Regions from separate parts of the Arsenicicoccus sp. oral taxon 190 genome, predicted to be linked through region 3. Evidence: predicted binding sites of a transcription regulator. Region 3 holds the regulator's gene; each other region holds the start of a gene.

Region 1 (10,060 bases), 350 kb from region 3:
GCCCGCCGGGCCGGGGCGCCCCGGCTCAGGTGAAGCGGCCCTCGCCGCCCTCCAGGGGCAGCTGCGGCGCCCCGGCTCCGGGTGCGTCGACGGGGGCGGTCAGCCCGAGGTGCTCCCACGCGAGGGCGGTCGCGGCGCGGCCCCGCGGGGTGCGCACCATGAAGCCCTCCCGCACCAGGTAGGGCTCGGCGACGGTCTCGACGGTGTCGGGCTCCTCCCCCACGGCGACGGCCAGCGTCGACAGACCGACCGGCCCCCCGCCGAAGCGGGTGCACAACAGCTCGAGGACCCCGCGGTCCAGCCGGTCCAGGCCCCGCGGGTCGACGTCGAAGAGCGCCAGCGCGGCGCGCGCCGCCTCCAGGTCCACCACGCCGCGACCGTGCACCTGCGACCAGTCCCGCACGCGGCGCAGCAGCCGGTTGGCGATGCGGGGGGTGCCGCGGGAGCGCCCGGCGATCTCGGCGATCCCCTCCTGCTCCGCCTCGACGCCGAGCAGCCGGGCCGAGCGCCCGAGGATCGCCGCGAGGTCCGCGGCCGAGTAGAAGTCCAGGTGCCCCGTGAAGCCGAACCGGTCACGCAGCGGCGCCGGCAGCAGCCCGGCGCGGGTGGTCGCCCCCACCACGGTGAAGGGTGGCAGCTCGAGCGGGATCGCCGTCGCCCCCGGCCCCTTGCCGACGATCACGTCGACCCGGAAGTCCTCCATGGCCAGGTAGAGCATCTCCTCCGCCGGCCGCGCCATCCGGTGGATCTCGTCGAGGAAGAGCACCTCCCCCTCGGCGAGGCTCGACAGGATCGCGGCGAGGTCACCGGCGTGCTGGATCGCGGGCCCGCTGGTCACCCGGATCGGCCGTTCCAGCTCGGCCGCGACGATCATGGCGAGCGTCGTCTTGCCGAGCCCGGGCGGGCCCGACAGCAGGATGTGGTCGGGCACGGCGTCGCGGCGTCGGGCCGCCTCGAGCACCAGCGACAGCTGGTCGCGGACCCGCGGCTGCCCCGGGAACTCGGCCAGCCGCCGGGGCCGCAGGGCCGCCTCCACCCGCTGCTCGTCGTCGCTGCCCCGGGCGTCGACGACCCGCGCCGTCGCGTCATAGCTGCCGTCGCCATACGCCTGCTCGTCGCCGGGATCCCAGATCTCCGCCACGGCTCAGCGCCCCAGCTCGCGCAGCGCGGCGCGCAGCATCTCGCTCGTCGTCCCCGGCGCCTCACCGGTCTTGAGGACGCGCCCGACGGCATCCTCCGCCTGCTTGGCTGACCACCCGAGGCCGACCAGCGCCTCGACGACCTGCGGCTGCGCGCCGGCGGTGGCGGTCCCGGTCGTCGCGGCAGGCGCCGCCCCCGGGAGCGCGCCAACCTTGTCGCGCAGCTCGAGCACGAGACGCTCGGCGCCCTTCTTGCCGATGCCCGGCACCTTGGTGAGCGCGACGATGTCGCCCCCGGAGATGGCCGCGCGCGCCACGTCGGGCGCGTGCACCGACAGGATCGCCAGGGCCACCTTGGGGCCCACCCCGCTCACCGTCTGCACCTGCTCGAAGAGCGCCCGCTCGTCGTCGTCGCCGAAGCCGTAGAGCGTCAGCGAGTCCTCCCGCACCACCAGGCTCGTCGACAGCCGCGCCTGCTGCCCGGTGCGCAGCGACGCGGCCGTGGCCGGGGTCGTGTGCACGAGCATCCCCACCCCGCCGACCTCGACGACGACGGAGTCCAGGTGCACCGAGAGCACCGTGCCGGCGACCGACGCGATCATGAGTCCTCCTGTGGTCCAGTCTGTTTCATCGTATGCCGCTGCCGCGGCGCACCGCCTGGCGCCGGGCCGCCGCCACCGCCTGGTTGCCGCCACCGGCGCGGTGCTCGGCGACGGCCTGCTCCCACCGGTTGGGGGTGGCCCGCTGCTGCCGTCGCGCCGCGTCGAGGGCATCGGCGACCCGGTTGTCGTCCACGGCGCCGGCGAGGCGAGCGGCGGCGCCTCCTCGCCATACGTGACAGATGGCGAGAGCGAGGGCGTCGGCGGCATCCGCCGGGGTGGGGCGCTCCTGCAGGCTCAGCACCCGCATGACCATGGCGGTGACCTGCGCCTTGTCGGCCCGGCCGTTGCCCGTGACGGCGGCCTTGACCTCGCTGGGCGTGTGCAGGGCGAGCGGGATCCCGCGGCGCGCGGCGGCCAGCATCGGCACCGCGCTGGCCTGGGCCGTCCCCATGATGGTCGACACGTCGCCGCGGGCGAACATCCGCTCCACGGCGATGGCGTCCGGGTCGTGGTGGTGCAGCCAGTCCTCCAGCTCGGTCTGGATCGTGAGCAGCCGCTGGTGGATCGGGTCGCCGCTCGGGGTCCGGATCACGCCGACGGCGATCATCCGCAGCGGCCGGCCGGGGACGCCCTCGACCACCCCGATGCCGCACCGGGTCAGGCCGGGGTCGACGCCGAGCACCCGCATGCCGTCCCCTCTCGCCGGAAGTGTTGCGTGTCAGTAGCCGTGACGCGCACCGCCAGTGCGCGCTGACAGTGTCCCAGGCGGCCGGCGCCCGGGGACGCTGACACACCGAGGCTCCGAACACACGTTCGCCGACCCCAACCCACCCCGTCCCCGTCTGCCCCGCCGTCCCCCCGTCTGCGCGCCCATCCCCCGTCTGCCCCGCCGTCCCCCGTCTGCGCGCCCATCCCCCGTCTGCCCCGCCGTCCCCCCTCTGCGCGCCCATCCCCCGTCTGCCCCGCCGTCCCCCGTCTCCACGCCCATCCACGGTCTGCCTGGCCATCCCCGGTCTACCTGGCCATCCCCGGTCTCGAGCTGCAGCCCCAGACCGGCACTGCACGGCAAGACCGGGGACACAACCCCAGACCACCACCACCCAGAGACACGCGAGCGGGGCCGGATCCCCGACCCAGCCCCTGCGTCGCCCGTCTCGGCGCCCGTCCCCCGTCTACCTGGCCATCCCCGGTCTCCAGCTGCAACCCGAGACCGGCACTGCACGGCAAGACCGGGGACACAACCCCAGACCACCACCACCCAGAGACACGCGAGCGGGGCCGGATCCCCGGCCCCGCTCGCGTCGCCCTCAGCAGCCGCTCGCGCCGTCGTCAGTCCTCGAACCCTCTGGTCGGACTTCCTCCGCGCTGATGGCCTCGCTCGTGTCCTCGCGCCGTCGTCAGTCCTCGTCGTCCAGACCGAGCTCGGCCGCCACCTCGTCGCTGATGTCGCCGTTGGTCCAGACGTTCTGCACGTCGTCGCTGTCCTCGAGCGCGTCGACGACCTTCATCATCTTGGTCGCGCCGTCGGCGTCCAGGTCGACCTTCAGGTTGGGCACGAACGACGCCTCCGCCGACTCGTACTCCAGCCCGGCCTCCTCGACCGCCTTGCGGACCGCTACGAAGTCGGTCGCCTCCGAGATGATCTGGAAGGTGTCGCCCTCGTCGTTGACCTCTTCGGCGCCGGCGTCCAGCACGATCTCGAGCAGGTCGTCCTCGGTGGTCTCGCCGTCCTTCTGCTTCTTCGGGACGACGACGACGCCCTTGCGGGAGAAGTTGTAGGCGACGGAGCCGGGGTCGGCGAGGTTGCCACCGTTGCGGGTCAGCGCCACGCGCACCTCGGTGGCCGCCCGGTTGCGGTTGTCGGTGAGGCACTCGATCAGGACCGCGACGCCGTTGGGGGCGTAGCCCTCGTACATGATCGTCTGCCAGTCGGCCCCGCCCGACTCAGCGCCCGACCCGCGCTTGAGCGCCCGGTCGATGTTGTCGTTGGGGACGGAGTTCTTCTTGGCCTTCTGGACCGCGTCGTACAGCGTCGGGTTGCCGGCCGGGTCGGCCCCACCGGACTTGCAGGCGACCTCGATGTTCTTGATCAGCTTGGCGAAGAGCTTGCCGCGCTTGGCGTCGATGGCAGCCTTCTTGTGCTTGGTGGTGGCCCATTTGGAGTGGCCGCTCATGCATCTCTCCTCGTGATGTCCTGCCTGGCAACTGAGCCAGTCTACGCGTGGCGCACCATGTCGACGAAGAACTCGTGCACCCGCAGGTCCCCGGTCATCTCCGGGTGGAAGCTCGTGACCAGCAGCGCTCCCTGTCGAGCCATCACGACCTTGCCGGCGGCCGGGCCCTGCGGCACCGTCGCCAGCACCTCGACCTGCTCGCCCACCTGCTCCACCCAGGGCGCCCGGATGAAGATCGCCCTGAACGGCGTCCCCGACTCGCGCATGCCCTCGACCTGCAGGTCCGCCTCGAAGGAGTCCACCTGCCGCCCGAACGCGTTGCGACGCACCAGCATGTCCATCCCGCCGAGGGTCTGCTGGTCGCGCGTCGCGTCGACCACCTGGTCGGCGAGCATGATCATGCCCGCGCACGAGCCGTAGACCGGCATGCCCGCGGCGATCCGGTCCCGCAGCGGCTGCTGCAGGTCGAAGGCGCGCACCAGCTTGTCCATCACCGTGGACTCGCCACCAGGGATGACCAGCCCGTCGAGCTCGGCGAGCTCCTCGGGTCGGCGCACCGGGATCGCCTGCACCCGTAGGCACTCGAGGGCGTGCGCGTGCTCGCGCACGTCGCCCTGGACGGCGAGGACTCCGATGCGGGTGGGCCTGGTCACCCGCGACACCCTAGTGCTCAGGCCGTATGCCGCCGAACCGCCCGTCTCCCCCACCCGCCACCTCGACCTGCGCCCCACTCTGCTTCTCGACCCGGCTGCGGTGGCATCCGCAGCCCTAGTGGTGGGAAGCGGCGTCTCGGCTGCGGCGGCAAACGTCACCAGCATGCCCGGGTCACAGACCTGCTCGTCGGGATATGTGGTCTGGGCCTACGTGCAGACCAGGACCTCCGGAGACGTCACCTTCTACAACTCGTCCGGCCTTGTTCTCTCCAAGTCGGTCGGGGGCACCGTCCACACCTAGTACTCCTCGTCACGGTCGCTCTCGTTGCCGCAGCCTGCAGGACATACCGGCACCCCCCGCGTCGAGCACTCCCTCCCAGAGCCGGTAACGGGGTCAGGAGCGCGCGAACGACCGCAGCTGCAGGTCGATGACGACTTGGGCCTGGACGTCGTCCAGGCCCAAGTCATTCCTCAGCACAGACTCGAGGTCTGCCAAGGACGAGGTTTCACTGAGGACAGTGAAGATGCGCGAACGCTGCTCGTAGGCGGTGTCTACCGCCCTCAGTATGTGTTGGCGAAACGCCTCTTGATCAACCGACATGACCTATGACCTCCGGTGAGACTCGTCGCGGCACCTGCTACCCGCCCATTCTGGGCCCAGCCGCCACTACGGGTGGGGGAACACGACCTCGATGCGCGACCCCGCGGCCCTGCTGCGCGGGGCGCTGCCGGACGCAGGCGCGTGACCGGACGCCGGCGCGTGACCGGACGCGCCGCGCGCCCGACGCCTCAGCGACCGGTGCGTTCGGCGTGCAGCGCGTGCGAGCGCAGCGCCTTCCTGCGCACCGCGAACCAGCCGGCCACGAGCGCGGCCACCACGACCGGCGTGCACGCGAGGATGAGCTGCCCGTCGGGGTCGAAGGCCATGGTGACGAGGATGAAGCACAGCGCGGCCAGGCCGAGCCACGAGGTGACCGGCGCCCCGGGCATCGGGAAGGTGGTCGCGGGCAGCTCGCCGCGGTCGATGCGGCGGCGCAGCGCGATCTGGCAGGCGAAGATCGTCCCCCAGGTCCACATGACCCCGATCGCCGCCATGTTGAGGGCGAGCTCGAAGGCCCGCGCCGGGACGACGTAGTTGAGGAACACCCCGAGGCCGTAGACGGAGGCGGTGAGCAGGATGCCGCCATACGGCACGTGGTGCTTGTTCATGCGCCCGGTGAAGGCGGGCGCCTCCCCCTCCGCGGCGAGGGAGCGCAGCACGCGACCGGTGGAGTACAGCCCGGAGTTGCACGAGGACAGGGCGGCGGTGAGCACGACGACGTTCATGGCGTCGCCGATCCACGGCTGGCCGAGGTTGGAGAACACCGTCACGAAGGGGCTCTCCCCGGCGTGGTACATCGTGTAGGGCAGCAGGCAGCCGAGCAGCAGCACGGAGCCGACGTAGAAGAACGCGATCCGGAAGATGACGGCGCGGATCGCCTTGGGGATGACCTCGCGGGCGTTCTCGGTCTCGCCGGAGGCGGTGCCGACGAGCTCGATGGTGGCGTAGGCGAAGATCACGCCCTGCATGACCATGACCAGCGGCAGCACCCCGGCCGGGAAGAAGCCGCCGGGTCCGTGGACCAGGTTGCCGAGGCCGGCCTCGTGGCCGGCGATGCCGGTGCGGGTCGCGACCAGGCCGATCCCGACGACGATGAAGGTGATCAGCGCGACCACCTTGACCATCGACGCCCAGAACTCGAACTCGCCGAACGCCTTGACGCTGATGAGGTTGATCGACAGCACCACGGCCAGCGCGACCAGGGCGGGGATCCACTGCGGCAGGTCGGGCAGCCACTTGTTGACGTACTGCGCGATGGCGGTGATCTCGGCGATCCCGGAGGTCATCCAGTTGACCATGTACATCCAGCCGGCCACGAACGCCCACTTGTTGCCGAAGAACTCGCGGGAGTAGGACACGAAGGACCCGCTCGACGTGCGGTGCATCACGAGCTCCCCGAGGGCCCGCATCAGCAGGTAGGCGATGACCCCGCACCCGGCATACGCGAGGACCAGGGAGGGGCCCGCCTTGGCGAGCCGGCCGCCGGCGCCCATGAAGAGGCCCACCCCGATGGCGCCGCCGATGGCGATCATCTGGACCTGCCGGTTGGTCAGGCTCTGGTGGTATCCCTCGTCGCCGCTGTCGCTGAGGCTGAAGCCACCCGGCTCCGGCTCGGTCGCGACCTGCGTCTGGCTCTGCTCGGATGACGTCATCGTCGGAAGGCTCCTTGGTCGTGGGGTGCCCTCGGCACGCTAGCGGGCGGGGTCGTCGGCCCGGCCGGCGGGGTCGGGTTCCCCTCACAGATCGTGGACGGTTCGTGCCGCAGGGCGCCACGAACCGTCCACGATCGCGGGGAGCGGGGAGGGGGGAGGGGGAGCTACGAGGCGGCTTACCAGCCGCGCTCGGCCAGCCGGTGCGGCTGCGGGATCTCGTCGACATTGATGCCGACCATGGCCTCACCCAGGCCGCGGGAGACCTTGGCGATGGTGTCGGGGTCGTCGTGGAAGGTCGTCGCCTTGACGATGGCCTCGGCGCGCTGGGCCGGGTTGCCGGACTTGAAGATGCCGGACCCGACGAAGACGCCCTCGGCGCCGAGCTGCATCATCATGGCGGCGTCGGCGGGCGTGGCGATGCCACCCGCGGTGAAGAGCACCACCGGCAGCTTGCCCGTCTCGGCGACCTCCTTGACGAGGTCGTACGGCGCCTGGAGTTCCTTGGCGGCGACGTAGAGCTCGTCGGGGGCCATCGACTGCAGCCGGCGGATCTCGCCGCGGATCTTGCGCATGTGCGTGGTGGCGTTGGAGACGTCGCCGGTGCCGGCCTCGCCCTTGGAGCGGATCATCGCCGCGCCCTCGGTGATGCGGCGCAGCGCCTCGCCGAGGTTGGTGGCACCGCACACAAAGGGGACGGTGAAGGCCCACTTGTCGATGTGGTTGCTGTAGTCCGCCGGCGTCAGCACCTCGGACTCGTCGATGTAGTCCACGCCGAGGGACTGCAGGACCTGCGCCTCGACGAAGTGGCCGATGCGGGCCTTGGCCATGACGGGGATGGAGACGGCGGCGATGATGCCGTCGATCATGTCGGGGTCGCTCATGCGCGACACGCCACCCTGGGCGCGGATGTCCGCGGGGACGCGCTCGAGGGCCATGACGGCGACGGCGCCGGCGTCCTCGGCGATCTTCGCCTGCTCGGGGGTGACGACGTCCATGATCACGCCGCCCTTGAGCATCTCGGCCATGCCGCGCTTGACGCGCGAGGTGCCGGTGGCGGGGGTGGACGAGGTGATGGGGTCGCTGCTGCTCATCGGTGCGGGGCTGCCTGTCGTCGGCGGGGTGGGGAACGCGCTCATGCTAGGCCCAGCCGGCGGCTGCCCCCACATCGGCCCTGCCGGGTTCCTGCCCCTTGGGCGTCACTCCAGGGCCGACGGCAGCCGGTCGTCGAACTCGATCGTCTGAGGCAGCGCCGCCCGTCCGGCCAGGTGGAAGACCCGCACCAGGCGCTTGCGGCGCACCCGCTGCACGTCGACCACGGCGTCGTTGTGGAACCTGCGGGCCAGCTGCACCCGCGTGCACGCCGACCGCAGCCGTTGCAGCAGCACCCGGCCGCCCCGCTCCCCGTCCCGGCGCAGCGCGTCGACGGTCTCCGGCGGCAGGGCCAGGTCCAGCGCCTGGGTCAGGTCGGTCTCCACCTCGGTGCGGCCGACGGCGTGCTCGTCCTCGGCGTCCAGCGCGTCCGCGGCGGCCGACGCCAGGAAGAGCGAGGTGGCCGGGTCCAGGAGCCCGCTCGCGCTCAGCTCCTGCGCGGCCTCCGCGCGCCGGACCAGCTGGGCGTCGACCGCCACGAGCGCCCCCTCGACCCGCGCGTGCAGCCGGTCCAGCCGCGCGGCCTGGTAGGTCAGCCGCCACGCGAGCAGCAGCAGCACCAGCCCGGGCAGGGTGTAGGACAGGGAGATGTCCGGGACGTGCAGCACCCGCCCCAGCGCGCTCGCGAGCGCCCCCACCAGCCCGTATGCCGTCCCCGCCGTCACGACCGCTCACCCTCGCCGCGGCCGGCTGCGCCCAGCCCCAGGCCGTGGCCGAGTCCTCGGCCCAGGGACTGCAGGCCCCGGACGACGCGTCCCGCCGGGACCTCGGGCGCCCCGAGGAGCACCGTCTCGTAGACCGCCAGCACCTGCTCCGCCACGACCGACCAGTCGAAGTCCCGGGCGCGCTGCGCACCGGCCTGGGACAGGTCGGCGCGGCGGGCCGGGTCCCGCAGCAGCGCGACGGCCGCGGCGGCGAGCTCGGTCGCGGACTCGTTGGCGAAGGTCGCCCCGCCGCGCCCCCCGTCGAGCACCCGCCGGAAGGCGGGCAGGTCCGAGGCGAGCACCGGCGCGCCCGCGCCCATGGCCTCGACCAGGATGATGCCGAAGCTCTCCCCGCCGGTGTTGGGCGCGACGTAGAGGTCGGCGGAGCGGAAGAGCGAGGCCTTGTCCGCGTCGGAGACGGCGCCGAGCAGGTCGACGGAGCAGCCCGCGGGGACCCGGGCGCGCACCGCGTCCTGGTCCCCCGGGCCGGCCACCAGCAGCCGCACGCCCGGCACCTCACGGGTGATCGCCGGGAGCGCGTCGAGCAGCAGCGGCAGCCCCTTGCGGGGCTCGCCGAGCCGCCCGAGGAAGGCCACGGTGGGCCGGTCGGGCGTCCCCCGCCACTGCGGCTGCACCGGGGCGGAGGCGAACCGGTCGACGTAGACGCCGTTGGGGATCACCACGGCGTCGCCGCCGTAGTGGGTGGTGACGGTGCGTCGAGCGTCCTCGGACACGGCGATCCGCCCCAGGATCTTCTCCAGCGAGGGCCGGTAGGCGGGGTAGACGGTCTGCATCACCCGGGAGCGCACCTGCGAGGAGTGGAAGGTCGCCACGATGGGGCACTCGGCCTGCCAGAGCGCGAGCGTGCCGATGGACGGGGTGACGGGCTCGTGGATGTGCACGACGTCGAAGCCGCCGTCGTCCAGCCAGCGGGCCACCCGGGCCGCGGTGACCGGGCCGAAGTTGAGCCGCGCCACCGACCCGTTGTAGCGGACCGGCAGCGCGCGCCCGGCCGGGACGACGTAGTCCGGCAGCCGGGTGTCCTCGTCGGCGGGCGCGAGCACCGACACCTCGTGCCCCTGCCGGATCAGCCACTCCGCGAGGTCGCGGACGTGGAACTGCACCCCGCCGGCCACGTCGAAGGAGTACGGGCACACCAGGCCGATGCGCAGCGGCGTGCCGGCGCGGGCCTTCTCCCGCGGGCTCACGACAGCTCCTGCGGGCTCATGAGAGCTCCCGCCGGCTCACGACAGGTCCTCCGCGAAGACCCGCTGCATCATGTGCCAGTCCTGGGTGTGCTCGCGCACCGCCGCCTCCAGCACGATGGCGCAGCCCTGCGTCATGGCGACCGCGCGCTCCCTGGCTCGCCCCGAGGTCGGCACCGGC
Region 2 (10,060 bases), 930 kb from region 3:
GCGCGCGGGCAGCCGCCCCGAGGTCAGACGGGTCGTCGCTGTAGGAGAGCAGGGTCTTGCCGCCGCGCTCGACGTAGAGGACGAGCCGGCCGTCGACGAGCACCACGAGGGCACCCGCCTTGCGGCCGGGGCGGTGGCCGCCGGTGTCGTCGGGGCGGTCCGGCCAGGGGAGAGCGGCGCCGTAGGCGTTGGCAGGGTCGGACGCCGCCAGCACGAGGGTCCGGTCGTCCAGGTGGCCACCGACGCCGGGGGCGCCCGCCCACTGACGGGCGGCCCCCGCACGGTGGGCCGTCACGGACCAGGCGTCGCCGAGGTGGGCCAGCGGGCTGGCGGGCAGCTCCGGCTCGTCGAGCGGGCGGCTGGACGCGCGCAGCCGGTCGACGGCACCGGTCGTCGCGAACTGCGACCCGCCGAGCCCCTCCACGAAGTAGCCGCGGCGCACCCGTCCGGCCTCTTCGGCCGCCCCGAGGACGCGGTAGACGGCGGCGAAACCACCGGTCACGTCCTCGGCGGCGACGCTGCCGCGGGTCACCACCCCGTGCCGCTCGAGCAACAGCTCGGCCTGCGCCCACGCGCGCACCGTCGCGTCGGTCTCGACGGACGGCAGGATGCTCCACCGCCCCACCCCCCGCGCGTCGACGGGCAGGGTGGGGGTCGCGGCGGCGCCGGTGAGACCTGGACGCCCACCCCGCAGGGAGCCCAGGGCCCCGCGCCGCCCGAACCGGGGCGCTCGCGGACCGGCCGATCGTGACCGGTGCGTCGTGCGCCCGCCGCCGAGGAGGCCGCGCAGCGGCGCCAGCGTGTCGCCCGTGACGTGCCCCGCCCACACCAGGGCCCACAGGTCGTCGACCAGCTCGCGTCCCGGGGTCCGCTCGAGCGCGGTGGCGAGGCCCGCCACGAAGTGCGCGCCGCCCGTCCGCAGCAGCTCCAGCAGCTGGCGTTGCGCCTCGCTGAGGTCGGACCCGGCGCTGGGGGGCGCGAGGGTGAGCGGTGCCGCGTCGGCCAGGTGCAGCGAGACCCACCCGTCGTCGCCGGGCAGCGACCCCTGCCCCTGCCAGAGCACCTCCCCGGACGCCATGAGCCCGTCCAGCATGGATGGGGCGTAGTCGGGGACCCGCGCGGGCAGGACCAGCGTCTCCAGGGCGCTCGCGGGCAGCCGGGTCCCCGCGAGCTGCTCGACGGCGCGCACGACGGCGTCGAGGCCTCGGCTGCGGTCGCCGATGCCGTGCCATGCCGGGACGAACCTGGCCAGGTCCACCGCGGGGACCGGTTCCACCTCGGCGCGCAGGGCCGCGAGGGACCGGCGCCGCAGGAGGCGCAGGACGCCCGCCTCGGCATACTCCTGGCCGTGACGGCCACCGCCGAGCTGCTCGGGGAGCAGCTCGCCCTCGACGAGCTGGCCCGACGCCACGAGCCGCGCGAGCGCGTGGGTCACCACGGCGATCCCGAGGCCGAGCCGGGAGGCGACCGCGGCCGCGGGGAACGGCCCGTGGGTGCGGGCGTGCCGCAGCACTAGGCCGCCCAGCGGGTCGTCGCCGGAGTCGAGCAGCGAGCCCGCGACGCCCGGCGGTATGGCGACCCCCAGCGCGTCCCGCAGCCGACCGGCGTCCTCGACTACCGCCCAGCGGTCCTGCTCCGCGATCCGCACCGGGATCACCCGTCGCGCCGCCTCGAGCTCCGCCAGCCACCGGGACGCCTGCGCCTGGTCGGGGTACGCGTCGCCGGCGGCCACGCAGCGCAGGGCGACCTCCTCGGGGGTGAGCGGCCCGAGCACGCGCAGCAGGTCGGCGACCGCCTCGGCGTCGCGGCACCGCCGGTCGGGGGACAGGCGCTGCAGGTCCTGCTCGGTGGCGGTGATGACCTCCGGGTCGAGCAGGTCGCGCAGCGCCACCCCGGCGTCGGTGCCGAGCAGGTCGGAGAGCAGCCCGGCGTCCAGCGACAGGGCCGCGGCACGCCGCTCGGCCAGCGGCGAGTCGCCCTCGTAGAGGTACTGCGCGACGTAGCCGAACAGCAGGGACCGGGCGAACGGCGACGGCGAGGGCGTCTGCACGTCCACGACCCGCACCTGTCGGGACCGGACCTGGGTCATCAGGTCGACGAGCCCGGGGACGTCGAAGACGTCCTGCAGGCACTCGCGGACGGCCTCGAGCACGATGGGGAAGCTGGGGTAGCGGGTGGCGACCTCGAGCAGCTGGGAGGAGCGCTGCCGCTGCTGCCACAGCGCCTGCCGTCTGCCGGGGTTGCGGCGCGGCAGGAGCAGCGCCCGCGCGGCGCACTCGCGGAACCTCGCCGCGAACACCGCGGACCCGCCGATCTCGGTGGTCACCAGGTCCCGCACGTCCGCCGGGTCGAGCAGCACCAGGTCGGTGATCTCCCGCGACCAGTCGTGGCCGTCGGTCCCGCCGTCCAGCGGGTCCATGTCGGGCAGGCGCAGGATGATGCCGTCGTCGGCGTTCATCGCCTGGACGTCGTAGCCAAAGCGCTCCCGGAAGCGGGCGGCGATGGCGAGCGCCCACGGGGCGTGCACCTGCTGGCCGTAGGGGGAATGGATGGCGACGCGCCAGTCGCCGATCTCGTCGCGGAACCGCTCGATGACGATGGTCTGGTCGTCGGGCACGTCGCCCGTCGCCTCGCGCTGCTCGCCGAGGTAGCCGAGCAGGTTGTCGGCGGCCCAGTCGTCCAGGCCCGAGGCCGCGAGCCGGTCGCGGCCGGTCTCGTCGTCCACCCGCAGCAGCTCGCGCACGTAGGCCCCGAGCGCGGCGCCCAGCTCGGCTGGTCGCCCTGGCTGGTCCCCCTTCCAGAACGGCAGCCGCCCCGGCTGACCGGGCGCCGGCGTCACGAGGACGCGGTCGTGGGTGATGTCCTCGATCCGCCAGGACGTGGACCCGAGCGTGAAGACGTCGCCCACCCGGGACTCGTAGACCATCTCCTCGTCGAGCTCACCCACCCGGCGGCCGGGCCCGTCGCCGGTGGCCAGCATCACGGCGTAGAGCCCGCGGTCGGGGATGGTGCCGCCGCTGGTCACGGCCAGACGCTGGGCGCCCGGCCGGCCGGACAGCACGTCGGTGACCCGGTCCCACACGATCCGCGGTCGCAGCTCGGCGAACTCGTCGCTCGGGTAGCGCCCCGAGAGCATGTCCAGCGTCGCCTCCAGCACCGAGCGAGGGAGCGAGGCGTATGGCGCCGCGCCCCGCACCAGCCGCTCGAGCTCGTCGACGGTCCAGTCGTCGAGGGCGCACATGGCCACGACCTGCTGGGCCAGCACGTCGACGGGGTTGGCGGGGATGCGCAACGACTCGATGCCCCCGGAGCGCATCCGGTCGATGACCACGGCGGTCTGCACCAGGTCGCCGCGGTGCTTGGGGAAGAACACGCCCCGGGAGACGGCCCCGACCTGGTGCCCGGCGCGGCCGACCCGCTGCAGGCCGCTCGCGACCGAGGGCGGCGACTCGACCTGCACCACGAGGTCGACGGCGCCCATGTCGATCCCGAGCTCCAGCGAGCTCGTCGCCACGACGGCCGGCAGGCTGCCGGACTTGAGTGCCTCCTCGATCTCCTTGCGGTGCTCCTTGCTGACCGAGCCGTGGTGCGCCCGGGCCAGCACGGGGGCCGCGCCCTGGCTCTGACCGGCCTGCCCCATGAGGTGGGCGGGGGTGCCGTGGGTGAGACGGCTGGGGGGCAGCAGACCGTCGGCCGCAGGTCCGGGGGGCGCCTCAGCGCCCGGCGGGCCGTCCGCGGGCTCGGCGTCCGCCAGTCGCTCCTCCCACTCCTCGTTGAGCCGGGCGGTCAGCCGCTCGGCGAGACGGCGGGAGTTGGCGAAGACGAGCGTGGACCGCTGAGCGGCCACGAGGTCCACGATCCGCTCCTCCACGTGGGGCCAGACCGAGGCGGCGCGCTGCGGGTCCGCGCCGCCCGGACCGTCGAGGTCCACCGACCCGGCCGCCAGGTCGCCCAGGTCGGGGACCGGGACCACGACCTGCAGGTCCCACTCCTTGGTGGAGGTGGGCTGGACGGTCGTGACGGGTCGGCCGCCGGCGAGGAACCGGGCCACCTCCTCGACCGGGCGCACGGTGGCGCTCAGCCCGATCCGGGTCGCGGGTCGCTCGAGCAGGGCGTCGAGGCGCTCCAGGGAGAGGGCCAGGTGCGCACCCCGCTTGGTGCCGGCCACCGCGTGGACCTCGTCCAGGATCACCGTCTCGACGCCGCGCAGCGCCTCCCGCGAGGCGGACGTGAGCATGAGGAAGAGCGACTCGGGGGTGGTGATGAGGACGTCCGACGGACGCTTCTGGAAGGCCCTGCGGTCCGCCGCGGGGGTGTCTCCGGACCGCACCGCGACCGTGACGTCGGGACGGGGCACCCCGAGGCGGTCGGCGGCGTGACCGATGCCCACGAGAGGGGAGCGCAGGTTGCGCTCGACGTCGACGGCGAGCGCCTTCATCGGACTGACGTAGAGCACCCGGCAGCGTCGCAGCGGGTCCTCCGGCGGCCCGGCGGTGGCCACCTGGTCCAGCGCCCACAGGAAGGCGGCGAGCGTCTTGCCGGACCCGGTCGGGGCCACGACGAGGGTGTGCTGGCCGGTCGAGACCGCCTCCCAGGCGCCGGCCTGGGCGGGGGTCGGCGCGACGAAGCTGCTCCGGAACCACGCCTGCGTGGCCGGGGAGAAACGATCGAGGACGTCGGTCATAGTGAGGCACAGCCTGCCACCGACCACCGACAGACCCCCTGATCACCACGAGGTCGGCCGCCCCCACCCGCAGGTGGGAGCGGCCGACCAAGTGGGTTCCGCCTGCGAGGGACGCGGCGGACGTGGCGGACGCGGTCGTCCGTCAGCGGCGGAAGCCGTCGTTGCGGCCGTCCAGGTCGCCGTCGCGCAGGTCCTCGCGCAGACCCTCGCGGCCGGTGGTGCCGTGCTGGCCGCGGGCGAGGTTGTCGCGCTCGTCGACGTTGCCGCGGACCACGTTGGTCTCGTGGTCGGTGCCGATGCGCTCGGTGCGGGTGCCCTCGGTGTGGGCGCGCTCGGTGTGGACCGGACGCTCGTGGTGCTCGACGTGATCCTTGCGGCCGCGCTTCATCAGGCCGGCGAGACCGAGCAGACCGAGCAGGCCCCACAGGCCGGTCTTGTCGGACTCGGTCGTGGTGGTGGTCGTGGTGACCGAGGTGCTGGGGCTGGGGGAGGAGGTGTCGGCCATCGCGGCGCCGGCGGGGGCGAGCACGAAGGCAGCGGCGGCGGCGCAGGTGGCGGCAGCGGTGGTCAGGAAGGTACGCATGGTGGTGTTTCCTCTCGTTCGGTGCTCTGGGTCAGTGACGGTTGGTGGACTGGGCGGTGGCGCCGTGGGCCTCGCGGGCGCGGCGGTCGTCGTAGGCCTGCTTGCCGCGGACGAGCCCGGCGAGGCCGAGGGCCCCCAGGAGCCCCGCGAGACCCCACTTGCCGGAGTTGTCGTCCTTGACGTTGTCCTCGCCGGTGTCGCCAGCGGCGACCACGACGACGGAGGACGTGGCGTGGTGCTCCGCCGCCGTCGAGGGAGCGGCTGCGAAGCCGGCCGCGCCGGCAGCGATCGCGGCGGCGGTCGCGAGGCGCATGGTGGTGCGACGCATGACTTTCCTTTCGTCGTACGGGCTTTGGTCCTTGTACGCACTCAGGCCACCCCCACCTCGTGAACCGGTTGTGGGCGTATTCGATGTGATCCATGTCACAGGTTAGACGGGGTGCAACCTGGTCACTCCCTGTAGTTTCGCTGGTCAGAGGCGGTGAGGCCGCGGTGATCGGCCGGGTCTTGGTCGTCTGAGCATGTGGACGCTGTTGCCGGGTCGTGACCCGACGAGAGAGGCTCGTGACATGCGTGTCTCCGAGCTGAAGCGTCTCCTCGACGACGAGTTCGGAGCCTCCTACGCCTCCTCGGTCGCGGCGGACCACCAGATGGGGGCGCTGGGCGGCCGGACGGTGGACCAGGCGGTTGCGGCCGGGATCGACCCCCGCACCATCTGGCTGGCGCTGTGCGACAGCTATGACATCCCGCCCGAGCGGCGCCTCGGCAAGGACCGCCCGCTGCGACGAGACGCACCCCTGGACTGACCCGGGCCGTATGCCGCCCGCGTGTCGCACCCGGCGCGTCGAACTCATGTTCGGTAGATTCATCCACAAGAGCTCGACCCGGCGCAGCACCGTCCACAGATCACCGTGGTCCAGGGAGGGTCTGTCAGTGGTGGCTCCTAGCGTCTGACCCAAGACATCGGTCACGGGTTGCCGGTGGACGCGATCCGACGAGAGACAAGGACAGCAGTCATGGCAGCTATCACCCCCATCAAGGGTTCCAAGGCCCCGGCCGACCCCAAGGACGCGAAGTTCCAGGCGCTGTCCTCCGTGCTCGGCCAGATCGAGAAGTCCCACGGCAAGGGCGCGGTGATGCGCCTCGGGGACGACGTGCGTCCCCCGATCGAGGTCATCCCGACCGGCTCCATCTCCCTGGACGTCGCCCTCGGCATCGGCGGGCTGCCCCGCGGCCGGGTCATCGAGGTCTACGGCCCGGAGTCCTCCGGAAAGACGACGGTCGCCCTGCATGCCGTGGCCAACGCCCAGCGCAACGGCGGCATCGCCGCGTTCATCGACGCCGAGCACGCCCTGGACCCGGAGTACGCCAAGAAGCTCGGCGTCGACACCGACGCCCTGCTGGTGTCCCAGCCGGACACCGGCGAGCAGGCGCTGGAGATCGCCGACATGCTGATCCGGTCCGGTGCCCTCGACATCATCGTCATCGACTCCGTGGCGGCCCTGGTGCCCCGCGCCGAGATCGAGGGCGAGATGGGCGACAGCCACGTCGGTCTGCAGGCCCGCCTGATGAGCCAGGCGCTGCGCAAGATCACGGGCGCCCTGTCCTCCAGCGGCACCACGGCGATCTTCATCAACCAGCTGCGCGAGAAGATCGGCGTCATGTTCGGGTCGCCGGAGACCACCACCGGTGGCAAGGCGCTCAAGTTCTACGCCTCGGTGCGCCTCGACGTGCGCCGCATCGAGACCCTCAAGGACGGCTCCGACGCGGTCGGCAACCGCACCCGCGTCAAGGTGGTCAAGAACAAGGTGAGCCCGCCCTTCAAGCAGGCCGAGTTCGACATCATCTACGGCGAGGGCATCTCCCGCGAGGGGGGCCTCATCGACATGGGGGTCGAGCACGGCTTCGTGCGCAAGGCCGGCGCCTGGTACACCTACGAGGGCGACCAGCTGGGCCAGGGCAAGGAGAACGCCCGGCAGTTCCTCAAGGACCACCCGGAGACCGCCGACGAGATCGAGCGCAAGATCAAGGAGAAGCTCGGGATCATCAAGCCGGTCGACGCGCCCGTCTCCGAGATCCCAGCGGTCGAGCCTCCGGTCGAGTTCTGAGTCGTATGCCGCACCCCACCGCCCCGCGGCAGGGCAGCTGGAGCGGGGCCGCCTCCTGGGACGACACCCCGGACGACGGCCCCGCTCCCGTCTCGCCGCCGCCTGCGGCCGCTCCGTCGGTCACCAGCGCAGCCTCGGCTGACGAGGCGCCGCCCGACAGGTTGGAGCGCGCCCGGGAGGCGCTGGCGCGGGCCGAGTCCGGGGCTGCGGCGCCGACCGCCGGCGTCCCGGACTTCCTGCCGCCAGACGCCGCCGCGGCCCCGGCCGGCTGGGACGACCTGCGCGCCGAGCACCGGGGCGACCGCCGCAGCGAGACCCGCCCCACCGAGACCCGTCGGGACGAGCACGCGCGGGACGAGCACCCGCGGTACGAGTCCCCGCGGTACGAGTCCCCGCGGGACCAGGCCGATCGGGTCAGGCCCGGTCAGCGGGGCAAGCCCCAGCGGGACAAGGCCGGTCAGCGCGGTCGTGCCGAGGACCCGCCGGGCGACGGTGCCGCGGCCGTCGACGCCGAGCCGGACCACGAGGACGTCGCCCGGCAGATCGTGCTGCGTCAGCTCGCCCTGGCTCCGCGCAGCCGTGCGCAGCTGGAGACCAAGCTCCGCCAGCGTGGCTGCCCCGAGGAGGTCATGGCGCGGGTGCTGGACCGCATGACCGAGGTCGGCCTCGTCGACGACGCGGCCTACGCCGCGATGCTGGTCCGCTCCCAGCAGGCCACCAAGGGCCTGGCCACGCGGGCGTTGGCGCACGAGCTGCGCAAGAAGGGGATCGACAAGGACCTGGCCGACGCGGCCCTCGACGAGGTCGACCCGGAGGAGGAGCGTCGGCGGGCCCGCGAGCTGGTCGACAAGAAGCTGCGCACCATGGGCGGCCTGGCGGTGGAGGTCCAGACGCGCCGGCTCGCGGGCATGCTGGCGCGCAAGGGCTACGGCTCGACCGTGGCCTACGCCGTCATCCGCGACGCCATCGCCGATGCGCCCGAGCACCAGCGCGACTGACGCTCGGCCCGGCACCCCCCCAGGGTGGTGAGGGCGCGTCCCCGCGTCAGAGCGAGTGCAGCGGTCGCTGGGCCGCCGGGATCATCCGCGCGTCCACGATCTGCTTGCCGTAGGGGAACAGCGTCACGGGAATCAGCTTGAGGTTGGCGACCGCGAGCGGGATCCCGACGATCGTGAGGGCCTGGGCGACCGCCGTGGTCAGGTGCCCCAGGGCGAGCCACCACCCCGCGACCAGGAACCACACGACGTTGGCCACCCCCGACACCGGCCCCGCGCCAGGCGTCGGGACGACCGCCCGCCCGAACGGCCACAGCGCGTAGCTCGCCATGCGGAACGACGCGACGCCGATGGGGATGGTGACGATGAAGACGCAGGCGATGATGCCCGCGAGGATGTAGGTGAGCCACAGCCAGAAACCGCAGAACACCACCCAGATCAGGTTGAGCAGCAACCGCACGATGTCCCTCCCGGACCACGAAGATGCGCTGTCACCAGGGATGACGCCTCTGGCCTGACCGATGTTCCCGGGGAGTCCCGATCTCAGGGGCGCCTCAGGGATCTCCCTGCGCCCGGCCGTCGTGCGAGCCCGCCCCGACCTAGGCTGGAGGGCCCCGACCCCAGGAGCCCCCCATGAGCGGACCGGCGTTCGAGATCGCCGTCGAGCAGGCGCAGCAGCCGATCGTCCTGGCCCTGGACGTGGGCTCGACGGCCAGCCGCGGCGCGCTCTACGACGCGGCGGGACGTCCGGCGGGCAGGCGCGCCAAGCGGCCTCACGCCTTCACCACCGCGGCGGACGGCACCTCCACGATCGATCCCGACCAGGTGGTCGCCGAGCTGACGGAGATCGTCGAGGAGCTGCTCGACCAGCTGGGTGCCACCCCGGTCGGGGGCGTCGCCATCGACACCTTCGCCTCGTCGCTGGTCGGCGTCGCCGCGGACGGCTCGCCGCTCACCCCCTGCATCACGTATGCCGACGCCCGCTGCGCCGGTGAGGTCGCCGTCCTGCGCGGCCGGCTGGACGAGGCGGACGTGCAGCAGCGCACCGGCACCCGCATCCACACGAGCTATCTCGCGCCCCGGCTGCGGTGGCTCGCTCAGGAGCACCCCGACGTCGCGGCGCAGGTGCACCGATGGATGTCGTTGGGGGAGTATGTCCTTCACCGCCTCATCGGCACCGCGGGCCCGGGCACGTCGACGGCCGCGTGGACCGGTCTGCTCGACCGGCGGACGGGGGAGTGGGACGAGCAGCTGCTCGAGGTCGCCGGGGTGAGCGCCGAGCAGCTGGGCACGCCCCGGGACCCCAGCGACACCCTGACCCCGGTCGTCGACGTGGGCGGGCGCTGGCCGGCCCTCGCGGAGGCTCGGTGGTTCGCCCCGATCACCGACGGTTTTGCCAGCAACCTCGGCAACGGTGCGACGGGTCCCGACACGGTGGTGGCCAGCCTCGCCACGAGCGGGGCGATGCGCGTCCTGATCGACGGCGCCCCCGAGGCGCTGCCGACCGGGCTGTGGAACTACCGCGTCGACGACCGCCGCTCGCTCGTGGGCGGCGCGCTCAACGACGTGGGCCGCGCCGTGAGCTGGGCCGAGGAGACCCTGCGGCTGCCCGAGGAGCGCGACGAGCTGGACGCGATCCTGCGTGCCGCCCCCGATCCCGACACCCCCTTGGTGCTGCCGTTCCTCACCG
Region 3 (10,060 bases):
GCCCGGCGTGGCCGGTGAGGTGGGGCGGCCCGGTGGTGAAGGCCGGATCCTCGGGGTCAGGACTGCTGGAACGCGCAGGCGCTGTGCTGCAACGCCTCGATCGTGGCCTTGACCGCAGGCACCTTCTGCAGGTCCGGCGTGGTGATCGCGAGGATGTGGCGCCGGGACGCGGGCTCCATGTCCCGGATCGCGACGTCGGGGTTGCTGGCGCGCCGCAGCATCAGGTCGGGGATCAGGGCGACGCCGAGGCCGGCTCCCACGAGCCCGAGCTGCGCGACGTAGTCCTCGGTCTCGAAGCTCAGGTTGGGCGTGAACCCCGAGTCCGAGGCCAGCCCGACCATGTGCACCCGGCATCGCGGGCAGCCCGCGATCCACGCCTCGTCGCCGAGATCGGCCATCCGCACCACCTGCTGCCGGGCCAGCGGATGGTCCGCGGGCATCGCCAGCCGCACCTCGTCGACCAGCAGGGGAGTGGTGACGAGCAGGTCCAGGTCCGCGTCGTCCGCCGGCACCGACGTGCCCTCGTAGGTGAACCCGACGACCAGGTCGCACTCCCCGGCCCGCAGTGCCGCGATCGCCTCGGGGGGTTCGTTCTCGCTGAAGGTGACGGTCAGGTCCGGGTGGGCGCGGTGCACCTCCGCGAGAGCGCCGGGGACGATGGTGGCGGTCGCCGACGGGAAGGACATCAGCCGCACCCGTCCCGCGCGCAGCCCCGCGATCGCGGCGACCTCCTCCTCCGCGGCGTCGAGCGCGGACAGCACCCCGCCGGCGTGCCGGGCCAGGACCTGGCCGGCCTCGGTCAGCCGCACCTGCCGGCCGATCCGGTCGATCAGGACGGTGCCGGTGCGCTGCTCGAGGCGGCGCACCATCTGGGAGATGGCCGGCTGCGTGTAGCCCAGGGCGGCCGCCGCGCCGGTGAAGCTGCCCTCGTCGGCGATGGCCTTCATGACTCGGAGTCCCGCGGCATCGATCATGAGGCCAGTCTATAACGGTGAGTTATAAAATCGTCTGTGATCTGCACGTCAGCCTATGGATCGGCGTGCTCATAATGGAGCCGTGCACGCGATGATCCTCGACCAGCTCGCCCGCCTGGTGCACAGCGGTGGCGTCGTCGCCCTCACGGGGGCGGGGATGAGCACCGAGTCGGGGATCCCGGACTACCGCGGCCCCGACGGTCAGCGCCGCGTGCAGCCGATGACGTATGCCGAGTTCACCGGCACCAGCGCCGCCCGGCAGCGGTACTGGGCGCGGGCCTTCGTCGGGTGGGAGCGGTTCTCGGCGGCCCGGCCCAACGCCGGGCACCGCGCGCTCGCGGCCCTCCAGCGGACCGGCCTGATCACCGACGTCATCACCCAGAACGTCGACGGTCTGCACCAGGAGGCCGGGTCCACCCGCGTCCTCGAGCTGCACGGCACTCTCGCGGTGGTGCGCTGCCTGACCTGCGAGGACCGCACCAGCCGCGAGGAGGTCCAGCGGCGGCTGACGGAGGCCAACCCGGGCTTCCAGGTCCGCAGCGACGAGGTGCGCCCGGACGGGGACATCGCGCTGCCGGACGCCGTCGTGGGGGGGTTCCACCTGGCCCGGTGCGTCGTCTGCGGCGCCGACACCCTCAAGCCGGACGTCGTGTTCTTCGGCGAACCCGTGCCCCGCGACCGGGTCGACGAGTCCTACCGCCGGGTCGAGGCGGCCGAGGCGCTGCTGGTGCTGGGGTCGAGCCTGAAGGTGATGAGCGGCTACCGGTTCGTCCGCCGCGCGCACGCCCTCGGGATCCCGGTGGCGATCATCACCCGGGGCCGCACCCGGGGTGACGACGAGGCGTCCTGGCAGCTCGACGCGCCGCTCGGCCCCGCCCTCACCGGCATCGCGACGCGGCTCGGCATCGAGGAGGACTTCGGGCCCGTGGTGGACGGGGAGTACGCCACCGGCCTGCCCCTCGGCCTGACCTGACGCCGAGTGACGGGCGAAGCGGCATACGCGGGGTTTGTCGGTGCCGTGTGATGAGGTGACCCCATGAGCGAAACCGCTAGGGAGCGCTACCGCTTCGAGCCGGCGCCGCAGGCCGTGCGGGCCGCCACGGACCAGGTGGAGGCGGGCAAGCACCAGCGTCCCGGCGTGGATCTGGGGCAGCCGCCCGTCGTCCCGTGGGCCGGGCGGCACGGCGCCGGGCTGTGCCTGTCCGGGGGCGGCTTCCGGGCCGCGTTGTTCCACCTGGGGTCGCTGCGACGGCTCGACGAGCTGGGCATCCTCGGCGGCCTGCGGACCGTCTCGGGGGTGTCCGGAGGCTCCATCATCGCCAACCTGCTGTGCGACCCGCGGCTGCGGTGGCCGGGACCCGGCTCCGCGGACCCGCGTGTGGGGGGCTTCGAGGACCACGTGGCCGAGCCGCTGCGGCGCCTCGCCGGCACCAACGTGCGCACCCCCGCGATCCTCGGGCGGCTGCGACCCGACCGGTGGTTCGTGCAGGACGGGGGCGTGCGGGCGATGGCCGACCGGTTTGCGCAGGCGGTGGAGTGGTGGAGCACCCCGCTCGCGGAGGTCGGCGTCGCGGGACCGGCCACGGTGACGGGCGCCACGGACATCGCGTATGGCGTCGACTGGCGCTTCTGGGACCCGACTGCGGTCGCGCCGTACGGCTGGATGGGGGACTACCGCGTGGGCTTCGCCCCGCCGCCGGCGTGGCTGCGGGTGGCTGACGTGGTGGCGACGTCCTGCGCGTTCCCGCCGGTCTTCGGCCCACGACGGATCGACGGACGCGCTCTGGGGCTGCAAGGGGGCACGCCGGGGCGGGAGACCGCGGCCACCCGCCAGGCGATCCTGGCCGGCATCCCGCTGTCCGACGGCGGGGTCTACGACAACCTTGGGCTGGAGCCGGTGTGGAAGGACCACGCCACCGTGCTGGTGTCCGACGGAGGCGGGGTCTTCCGGGCGCGGTCCACGCGCACGCCGTTCGGCCTGATGCTGCGGACCGTCCAGATCGCCGGCGACGGCGGCACGTCGGTGCGCGTCCGCTGGCTGCACTCCTCGATGCAGCGCGGCGAGATCGCGGGCGCGACCTGGGGGCTCGACGAGGTCATCGGCTACCCGCGGGACGTCGTCGAGGCCGTCAACGCGATCCGCACCGACCTCGACGGCTTCAGCGTCGGCGAGCAGCAGGTGCTGGAGCGGCACGGCTACCTCGTGACCGACGCGCTGGTGCGCGAGCACGCCCCCGAGCTGATCGCGAGCGACGTCCCCGCGCGGGCGCCGCACCCCGAGGTCGCATCCCCGCAGGTCGCCCTCGCGGCGGTGCGGGGGTCCGACCGGCGCACCGTGCTGGGCCGAGGCCCGTGGCGCGCCGATCGGGCCGGTCAGAAGGGGTAGGTCGCGATCCGGCTCTGCATCGTCACCCACTGCAGGTGACAGAAGCTGTCGAGGCTGGCCCGCGCGCCGCCGAAGTGACCGCCGCTGCCGGACGCCTTGATCCCGCCGAAGGGGATGACCGCCTCGTCGTCGACCGTCTGGTCGTTGATGTGCAGCATGCCGGTCTCGATGCGGTCCGAGAGCTCGTATGCCGCCATCGCGTCCCCCGTCAGCACCCCGACGGACAGGCCGTACTCGCTCGCGTTGAGGAGCTCGATGGCCTCGTCCACCGTGTCGTAGGTGGTGATCGGGGCGACCGGGCCGAAGATCTCGTCGGTGAAGGCGACGCTGTCCCGCGCGACATGCGTCAGGACGGTGGGGCGGTAGAACAGCCCGTCGTAGGTGCCGCCGGCCTCGACGCGGGCGCCGGCGTCGACCGCCCGCCGGACGATGTCGTGGACGCGGTCCCGCTGGCGCTCGTCGATGATCGGGCCCAGGGCGTTGGTGGGGTCGGTGGGGTCACCGACGGTCAGGGCGTCGGCCTTGGTCGCGAGCAGCCGCGCGTAGTCCTCGGCCAGGGAGGACGGCACGAGGTGCCGGCCTGCGGTCATGCAGATCTGGCCCTGGTGCAGGAACGAGCCCCACGCGCCGGCCGACGCGGCGGCCTCGACGTCGGCGTCGGGCAGCACGAGCAGCGCGTTGTTGCCGCCCAGCTCGAGGTGCACCTGCTTGAGCAGGCCGGCCGCGGCCTGGCCGATCCGCCGGCCGGCGGCGGTGGACCCCGTGAAGGACAGGCACGGCACCTGCGGGTGGGCGACCAGGGCCTCCCCGAGGTCGGCCCCGCCGGGCAGGACGTGCAGCAGCCCCTCCGGGAGCCCGGCGTCGGCGAGGAGCTGGGCGAGCGCCATACCGCCGGCGACGCTGGTGCGCGGGTCGGGCTTGAGGACGACCGCGTTGCCCAGCGCGAGCGCCGGAGCGACCGAGCGCATCGACAGGATGGCCGGGAAGTTGAACGGCGAGATGACGCCGACCACGCCATACGGGACGTAGCGCGCGAGGGAGAGGCGCGGCTTCATCGAGCGCAGGACCTCGCCGTAGGGCGCCGACGCGGTCGCGGCGGCCTCTTGCAGCTCGGAGACGACGAGCCCGACCTCGAAGGCAGCCTTGCCCTGACCGGATCCCGCCTCGCGGACCAGCCAGGGCTGCAGCCGCTCGGGCTCGGCCTCGAGGAGCTGGGCGGCCTTGAGCATCACGGCGGCTCGGGCCGGGTAGGGCTGGGCGGCCCAGGCGCGCTGCGCCGCCCGGGCACGCTCGACGGCGTGGTCCAGGTCGGCGGGGGAGGCGGTCCCCACGTGCCCGAGCGTCTCGCCGGTGGCCTTGTCCGTCACGGGTGACGGCTCCCCGGAGCCGTCCGTCCAGGAGCCGGTCCAGATGGCGCGCTCCCACGGCGCGGTTGTGGAGCTGGTCATGCGGGCCTCACTCATCGTCGGGTGGGTGTGTGCGCCCAGCCTGCCATCCGCGGGCCCGGCTCGTCGCGGGTGCCGACGGACGGATCAGACGGCGCGCAGGACCGCGGTGACCTTGCCGAGCACCGTGGCCTGGTCGCCGTCGATGGGCTCGAAGGCGGGGTTGTGCGGCAGCAGCCACACGTGACCGTCCTTGCGCTTGAAGGTCTTAACGGTCGCCTCGCCGTCGAGCATGGCGGCGACGATGTCGCCGTTGTCCGCGTCGGGCTGCTGCCGCACCACGACCCAGTCCCCGTCGCAGATCGCCGCGTCGACCATGGAGTCGCCGACCACCTTGAGCAGGAAGAGCTGGCCCTCGCCCACCAGCTGACGGGGGAGCGGGAAGACGTCCTCGACGACCTCCTCCGCCGTGATCGGGACACCGGCGGCGATGCGACCCAGGACCGGGACGTATGACGCCTCCGGCCGCTGGTCCCCCGACGCGGTGACGTCCACGCTGTCGTCGATCGTGGAGTGGAAGGCCTCCGGCGCCCACTCGGGGGCCACGACCTCGATGGCGCGCGGGCGGTTGGGGTCGCGCCGCAGGTAGCCCTTGCGCTCGAGGGTGAGCAGCTGGTGGGAGACGCTGCTGACGCTGGCGAGGCCCACCGCGTCACCGATCTCGCGGATGCTCGGCGGGTAACCGCGCCGCTCGACCGTGTTGCGGATGAACTCCAGGATCTTGCGCTGCCGGGCGGTCAGGCCGTCGCGGCCGTCCCGGTCCGGCAAGGTCGTCACCTTGGCCATGGGTCTCGCTCCTCGCTGTCGCCACAGGGCTCTGACCTGCGGATCTCGTGTCTCGGAAGCACTCTCCGAGGGGGTATGTCAGTGGTCCCTGCTTGAGTATCTCCCGTGGCCACCAGGCTATCGGGGTCGATTGGACGTTTCAAACACAAGTTCGACGCGAGTCTTCCCCTCGCCCCCGGGAATGCGGTACGTTCGTACACGCGTTCTATCGAACGAATGAGCGAGCCACCCCGGCTCGCCGGAGAAGGAGGACACGATGAGTGCAGCAGCTGCGTGGAGCGACCCGGTCGCCCCGGCATGCGCGCCCGGTCGTCCCCACCTGCGTCTGGTGCCGACCGGTGACGACGTGACCGAGCGGGCACGCCGCCGTCCTCGGATCACCCGTCGCGGTCGTCTTGCCCTGACCATGACCGTGCTGGTGCTGATCGCCCTGGCCGCAGCCTCGGCGTGGAGCGCCTGGGCGGTTGCGGCGCCTGCCGGCCCCGCCCGTTCCGTGACGGTCGCCACGGGGGAGTCGCTGTCGCAGATCGCGGCTCGGGAGATGCCCTCGGTCCGCACCGACCAGGCAGTGCTCCAGCTCGTCGCGGCCAACCACCTGCCGTCCGACCAGGTCATGGCCGGTCAGCGGCTGGTCGTCCCTGCGCCGTAGCCGCATCGTCGCCGGGAACTCCCGGCGGAAGGCCGCGCGTTGGACCACCTGACGCGCCGTCAGGGCGAGGACCTGCGTCGTGGCGGTCACATCAGGGGGTGTGACCGCCGCGACGCGACGGGTCGTCATCCCTGGTCCACGAGCTCGTTGCGGCTGGTGCGCACGTCGATCGGCTGCGCGGGGCCGGGGATGTCCACGGTGCTGGCGATGGGTGTCCAGGCGCCACCGTCGACGCTGTACTCCCCGGCATAGGTGGCGGTGATGCCGATCTCGAAGCGTCCCGCCTTGGTGTAGGCATGCTTCACGTCGCCGCTCGGGTAGGTGCCTCCCATGCTGGGCGTGGGTCCCACCACGCCGTCGTCACCGAAGTCGTAGACGTAGCGGACGCCCACCGGCCGGATCGCCACGCGGTGGCCGAGGAGGCCGACGGTGTTCACCTCCCCGGGCTCGTATCCCGCAGCCTCCCAGGTGAGCTCCACGTAGGTGGGCAGCGTCACGAGGGTGCGTCCACCCACCGGCTGGACGTTGGCCTGCGGCTTGGCGAACGGCGTGTTGGTGAAGGCCTGCACGATCATTGCCTCGGTGAGCACCGGCTGGGGCGGGGGAGCGGGCTGGCCTGGCGCCGCCGGCGCGGGGGCAGGCCCTGGTGCTGCGGGCGTGGCGGGGTCGGGGATGGAACCGGGGACCGCCAGCGTCCACTCCGACGGGCTGTCCGCCTTCAACAGCGGCCTGCTCAGGCGATATGGGGCGATCGGCGTTACCAGGGCGCTATGGGTGCTGTACGTCGGTTGGCGTGGTGTCGCCTCCGGGGCGACGTTGTCGCTAGATCTGGCCGGCGCGGGACGATGAGCGATCTCGGCTGGTTTGGTGATTCGAGCGCGGATCTGTGCGCCCCCTCCTGTCAATGACCCATGCGTTGACCACCCCCCACCATCAGCGCTCACCAAGGCGACCACCCAGGCCGTCATCCTGGGCTCCCGACTTCCGCGACTCGCCAACCGGAACCGGTGTACTGGAGCGCCAGGTCAGACTTGTTGATCGTCCTAGGCAGCGTTTGATAGGTCGATCCGTCCGCGTTCATGATTTTGACTGGCAGTTGCTCCGTGACAAGGAGTATCCGCGTCCGGTCGAGCTCGTCCGTCCCCAGGGGCTTGATCGATATGAGAGACAACGGGTCCGATTCCACCCGGCGATGTTCGATCATGAAGCGATCTGCGTCCTTGGCGAGGCTGGTGCATCCCGCGCAGTCGCCAGCGCTCAATGCCCTAATCGCTGCACCGTTCGCGGAGCGCCAGGAGGAATTGACCGTGGTCACCCAGTACCGGGTGAACGCCTCGGCGCCCTCGGGGGTGTGCGCGCGGGCGGCTGCGGGGATGGCGGCCGGCCCGCCAGCTGGCGAGGATGACCCGGCGGCGCCGCTGATGGTAGCGCTGGCGGTCGGGGTCGTGCTGGCGCTCCCGCTGGGGCTTGCGGATGCGCTGGCGCTCACGGGCTTGCCGGCCGTGGTCGGCGGCATCTCGTGCGTCGGGCTCGACCGTGGGGCGGAGGTGCTCGAGCATGCTGTCAGGGCAGCAGTCAGGGCCAGGGCGGTGAGGGTGCCACGACGTCGATGTCCACGCATGTCAGCGAGCCTAGACGGGCTGCGGCCGGCGGGGTTGTCGTCATACGGGCATCTGTGGATAACTCGGACGTGCGGGCTAGCGGCGGTCCTTGGTCATCACCGAGACGGCGTAGATGAGGCACCCAGCGGCAACCATGACGAGCAGCCCGCGCATGCCGCTGTTGCGGATGAGCATGGCCGCCGCGAAACAGAGCAGGCCGATCAGGAGCGGGGTCGTGGCTCGACGGTCCATGGCGGCAGCGTACGACGCCCGGGTCCGGACAGTCCGGCGCGCCCCGCAGCACTGGGTGGGTTCGACCGTCGTAGTCGGTGGTGTTTCCCACCCGGTCCGGCCGCGGAGGCCGGCCAGCTGGCGCCCCGACGCCACTGGGTGGGTTCGACCGTCGTAGTCGGTGGTGTTTCCCACCCGGTCCGGCCGCGGAGGCCGGCCAGCTGGCGCCCCGACGCCACTGGGTGGGTTCGACCACCGTCGTCGGTGGTGTTTCCCACCCGGTCCGGCCGCGGAGGCCGGCCAGATGGCGCCCCGACGCCACTGGGTGGGTTCGACCGCCGTCGTCGGTGGTGCTTCCCACCCGGTGCGGTGGCGCCCGCCGCCCAACCCCCTCGCCGCACCTGGCCCCCCAGGCGGTCCAGCCCGACCACACCAACCCATCACGCAGAGTGAAGCCGCAGCCACGATGGGTGCAACACGCCGCATGACCTGCGGCGACACGGCACGCGGGTGACCTGTTTGATCACGTGCGCATCACGGGCATAAGATCACTACATCTAGTGGTTACACGGATGTAAGTCGTCCACATGTAGTCCCCAGGCTGGGGCTCGTTAACCACAGGTTGTCAACAGGACATCCACAGCACCGTCCACAGGCCACCCGGGGGAGGAGTCACCGTGCACTGCCCGTTCTGCCGCAATACCGACAGCCGCGTCATCGACAGCCGCACCACGGACGACGGCTCCGCCATCCGTCGCCGCCGTCAGTGCCCCGCCTGCCAGCGGCGGTTCACCACGGTGGAGTCTGCCAGCCTGACGGTCATCAAGCGGTCGGGGGCCAGCGAGCCCTTCAGCCGCGCGAAGATCCAGGACGGCGTGAGCAAGGCCTGCCAGGGGCGCCCGGTCAACGAGGACGACCTCGCCCGCCTGGCGCAGCGCGTGGAGGAGTCCATCCGGTCCCAGGGTCACGCCGAGATCGACGCCCACGAGGTGGGGCTGGCGATCCTCGGGCCGCTCCGCGAGCTCGACGAGGTCGCCTACCTGCGGTTCGCCAGCGTCTACCAGGCCTTCGAGTCGCTCGAGGACTTCGAGGCGGCGATCGCGGTGCTGCGCGCCGAGCGTGAGCCGACCGGCCACGAACCCACCCCGACCCGTCCACCCAGCACGTCCTAGCAGGTCAGCAGGGCTTGTCAGTGGTCACCCCCACACTTGACCGTATGACGCCAGAGCCCGCCTCCACCCCAGCTCCACAGCCTCGCCACGCCGTGTGACGGGGACCCGCACCAGACCAACCGCCACCTTCAACCAGGGAGTCAGGACCATGACCGAGACCGTCGGCGCACGCTCCGGAGCACGCAAGTCGGCCAAGAAGGGCCTCACCATCGAGCGCATCTTCACCACGCCCGGCGTCCACCCCTACGACGAGGTGACCTGGGAGAAGCGCGACGTCGTCCAGACCAACTGGAAGACCGGTGAGACGATCTTCGAGCAGCACGGCGTGGAGTTCCCCGACTTCTGGTCCGTCAACGCGTCGACGATCGTCACCACCAAGTACTTCCGCGGCGCCGTCGGCACCGACAAGCGTGAGCAGGGCCTCAAGCAGCTGATCGACCGCGTCGTGCTCACCTACGCCAAGGCGGGCAAGGATCATGGCTACTTCGCGACTCCCGAGGACGCCGAGATCTTCGAGCACGAGCTCACCTACGCGCTGGTGCACCAGGTCTTCAGCTTCAACTCCCCGGTGTGGTTCAACGTCGGCACTGCCAGCCCGCAGCAGGTCAGCGCCTGCTTCATCCTGTCGGTCGACGACTCGATGGACTCGATCCTCAACTGGTACAAGGAGGAGGGGTTCATCTTCAAGGGCGGCTCGGGCGCCGGCCTCAACCTCTCCCGCATCCGCTCCTCCAAGGAGCTGCTGTCCTCCGGCGGCACCGCCTCCGGCCCTGTCTCCTTCATGCGCGGCGCCGACGCCTCCGCCGGCACCATCAA

What was found. The regulator LexA, encoded in region 3, represses DNA repair genes until DNA is damaged. The targets are predictions, from matches to a motif close to TCGAACANNTGTTCGA.
Region 1: a site for LexA is predicted at 2,543-2,558, ahead of ruvC (crossover junction endodeoxyribonuclease RuvC). Genes of this name have one in related genera too.
Region 2: a site for LexA is predicted at 6,112-6,127, ahead of recA (recombinase RecA). Genes of this name have one in related genera too.

Annotation. Positions count from the first base shown of each region.
Region 1 covers NZ_CP012070.1:2,543,329-2,553,388, reverse strand. The annotation lists gene ruvB (Holliday junction branch migration DNA helicase RuvB) at 26-1,141, opposite strand; gene ruvA (Holliday junction branch migration protein RuvA) at 1,145-1,741, opposite strand; gene ruvC (crossover junction endodeoxyribonuclease RuvC) at 1,767-2,429, opposite strand; gene ADJ73_RS11825 (YebC/PmpR family DNA-binding transcriptional regulator) at 3,139-3,915, opposite strand; gene pdxT (pyridoxal 5'-phosphate synthase glutaminase subunit PdxT) at 3,957-4,568, opposite strand; gene ADJ73_RS11805 (amino acid permease) at 5,358-6,821, opposite strand; gene pdxS (pyridoxal 5'-phosphate synthase lyase subunit PdxS) at 6,998-7,912, opposite strand; gene ADJ73_RS11795 (hypothetical protein) at 8,018-8,635, opposite strand; gene ADJ73_RS11790 (glycosyltransferase family 4 protein) at 8,632-9,846, opposite strand; gene ADJ73_RS11785 (phosphatidylinositol mannoside acyltransferase) at 9,919-10,060, opposite strand, start outside.
Region 2 covers NZ_CP012070.1:3,120,627-3,130,686, reverse strand. The annotation lists gene ADJ73_RS14565 (ATP-dependent helicase) at 1-4,684, opposite strand, end outside; gene ADJ73_RS16725 (WGxxGxxG family protein) at 4,827-5,267, opposite strand; gene ADJ73_RS14555 (WGxxGxxG family protein) at 5,299-5,595, opposite strand; gene ADJ73_RS14550 (DUF3046 domain-containing protein) at 5,837-6,073, shown strand; gene recA (recombinase RecA) at 6,353-7,375, shown strand; gene ADJ73_RS17355 (regulatory protein RecX) at 7,381-8,373, shown strand; gene ADJ73_RS14535 (YccF domain-containing protein) at 8,420-8,830, opposite strand; gene ADJ73_RS14530 (gluconokinase) at 9,004-10,060, shown strand, end outside.
Region 3 covers NZ_CP012070.1:2,194,521-2,204,580, forward strand. The annotation lists gene ADJ73_RS10215 (DNA internalization-related competence protein ComEC/Rec2) at 1-18, shown strand, start outside; gene ADJ73_RS10220 (LysR family transcriptional regulator) at 57-974, opposite strand; gene ADJ73_RS10225 (NAD-dependent protein deacetylase) at 1,066-1,947, shown strand; gene ADJ73_RS10230 (patatin-like phospholipase family protein) at 2,011-3,360, shown strand; gene ADJ73_RS10235 (aldehyde dehydrogenase family protein) at 3,348-4,808, opposite strand; gene lexA (transcriptional repressor LexA) at 4,893-5,591, opposite strand; gene ADJ73_RS10245 (LysM peptidoglycan-binding domain-containing protein) at 5,848-6,240, shown strand; gene ADJ73_RS10250 (hypothetical protein) at 6,366-6,830, opposite strand; gene ADJ73_RS10255 (DUF6318 family protein) at 7,205-7,756, opposite strand; gene ADJ73_RS16975 (hypothetical protein) at 7,938-8,093, opposite strand; gene nrdR (transcriptional regulator NrdR) at 8,750-9,244, shown strand; gene ADJ73_RS10265 (vitamin B12-dependent ribonucleotide reductase) at 9,393-10,060, shown strand, end outside.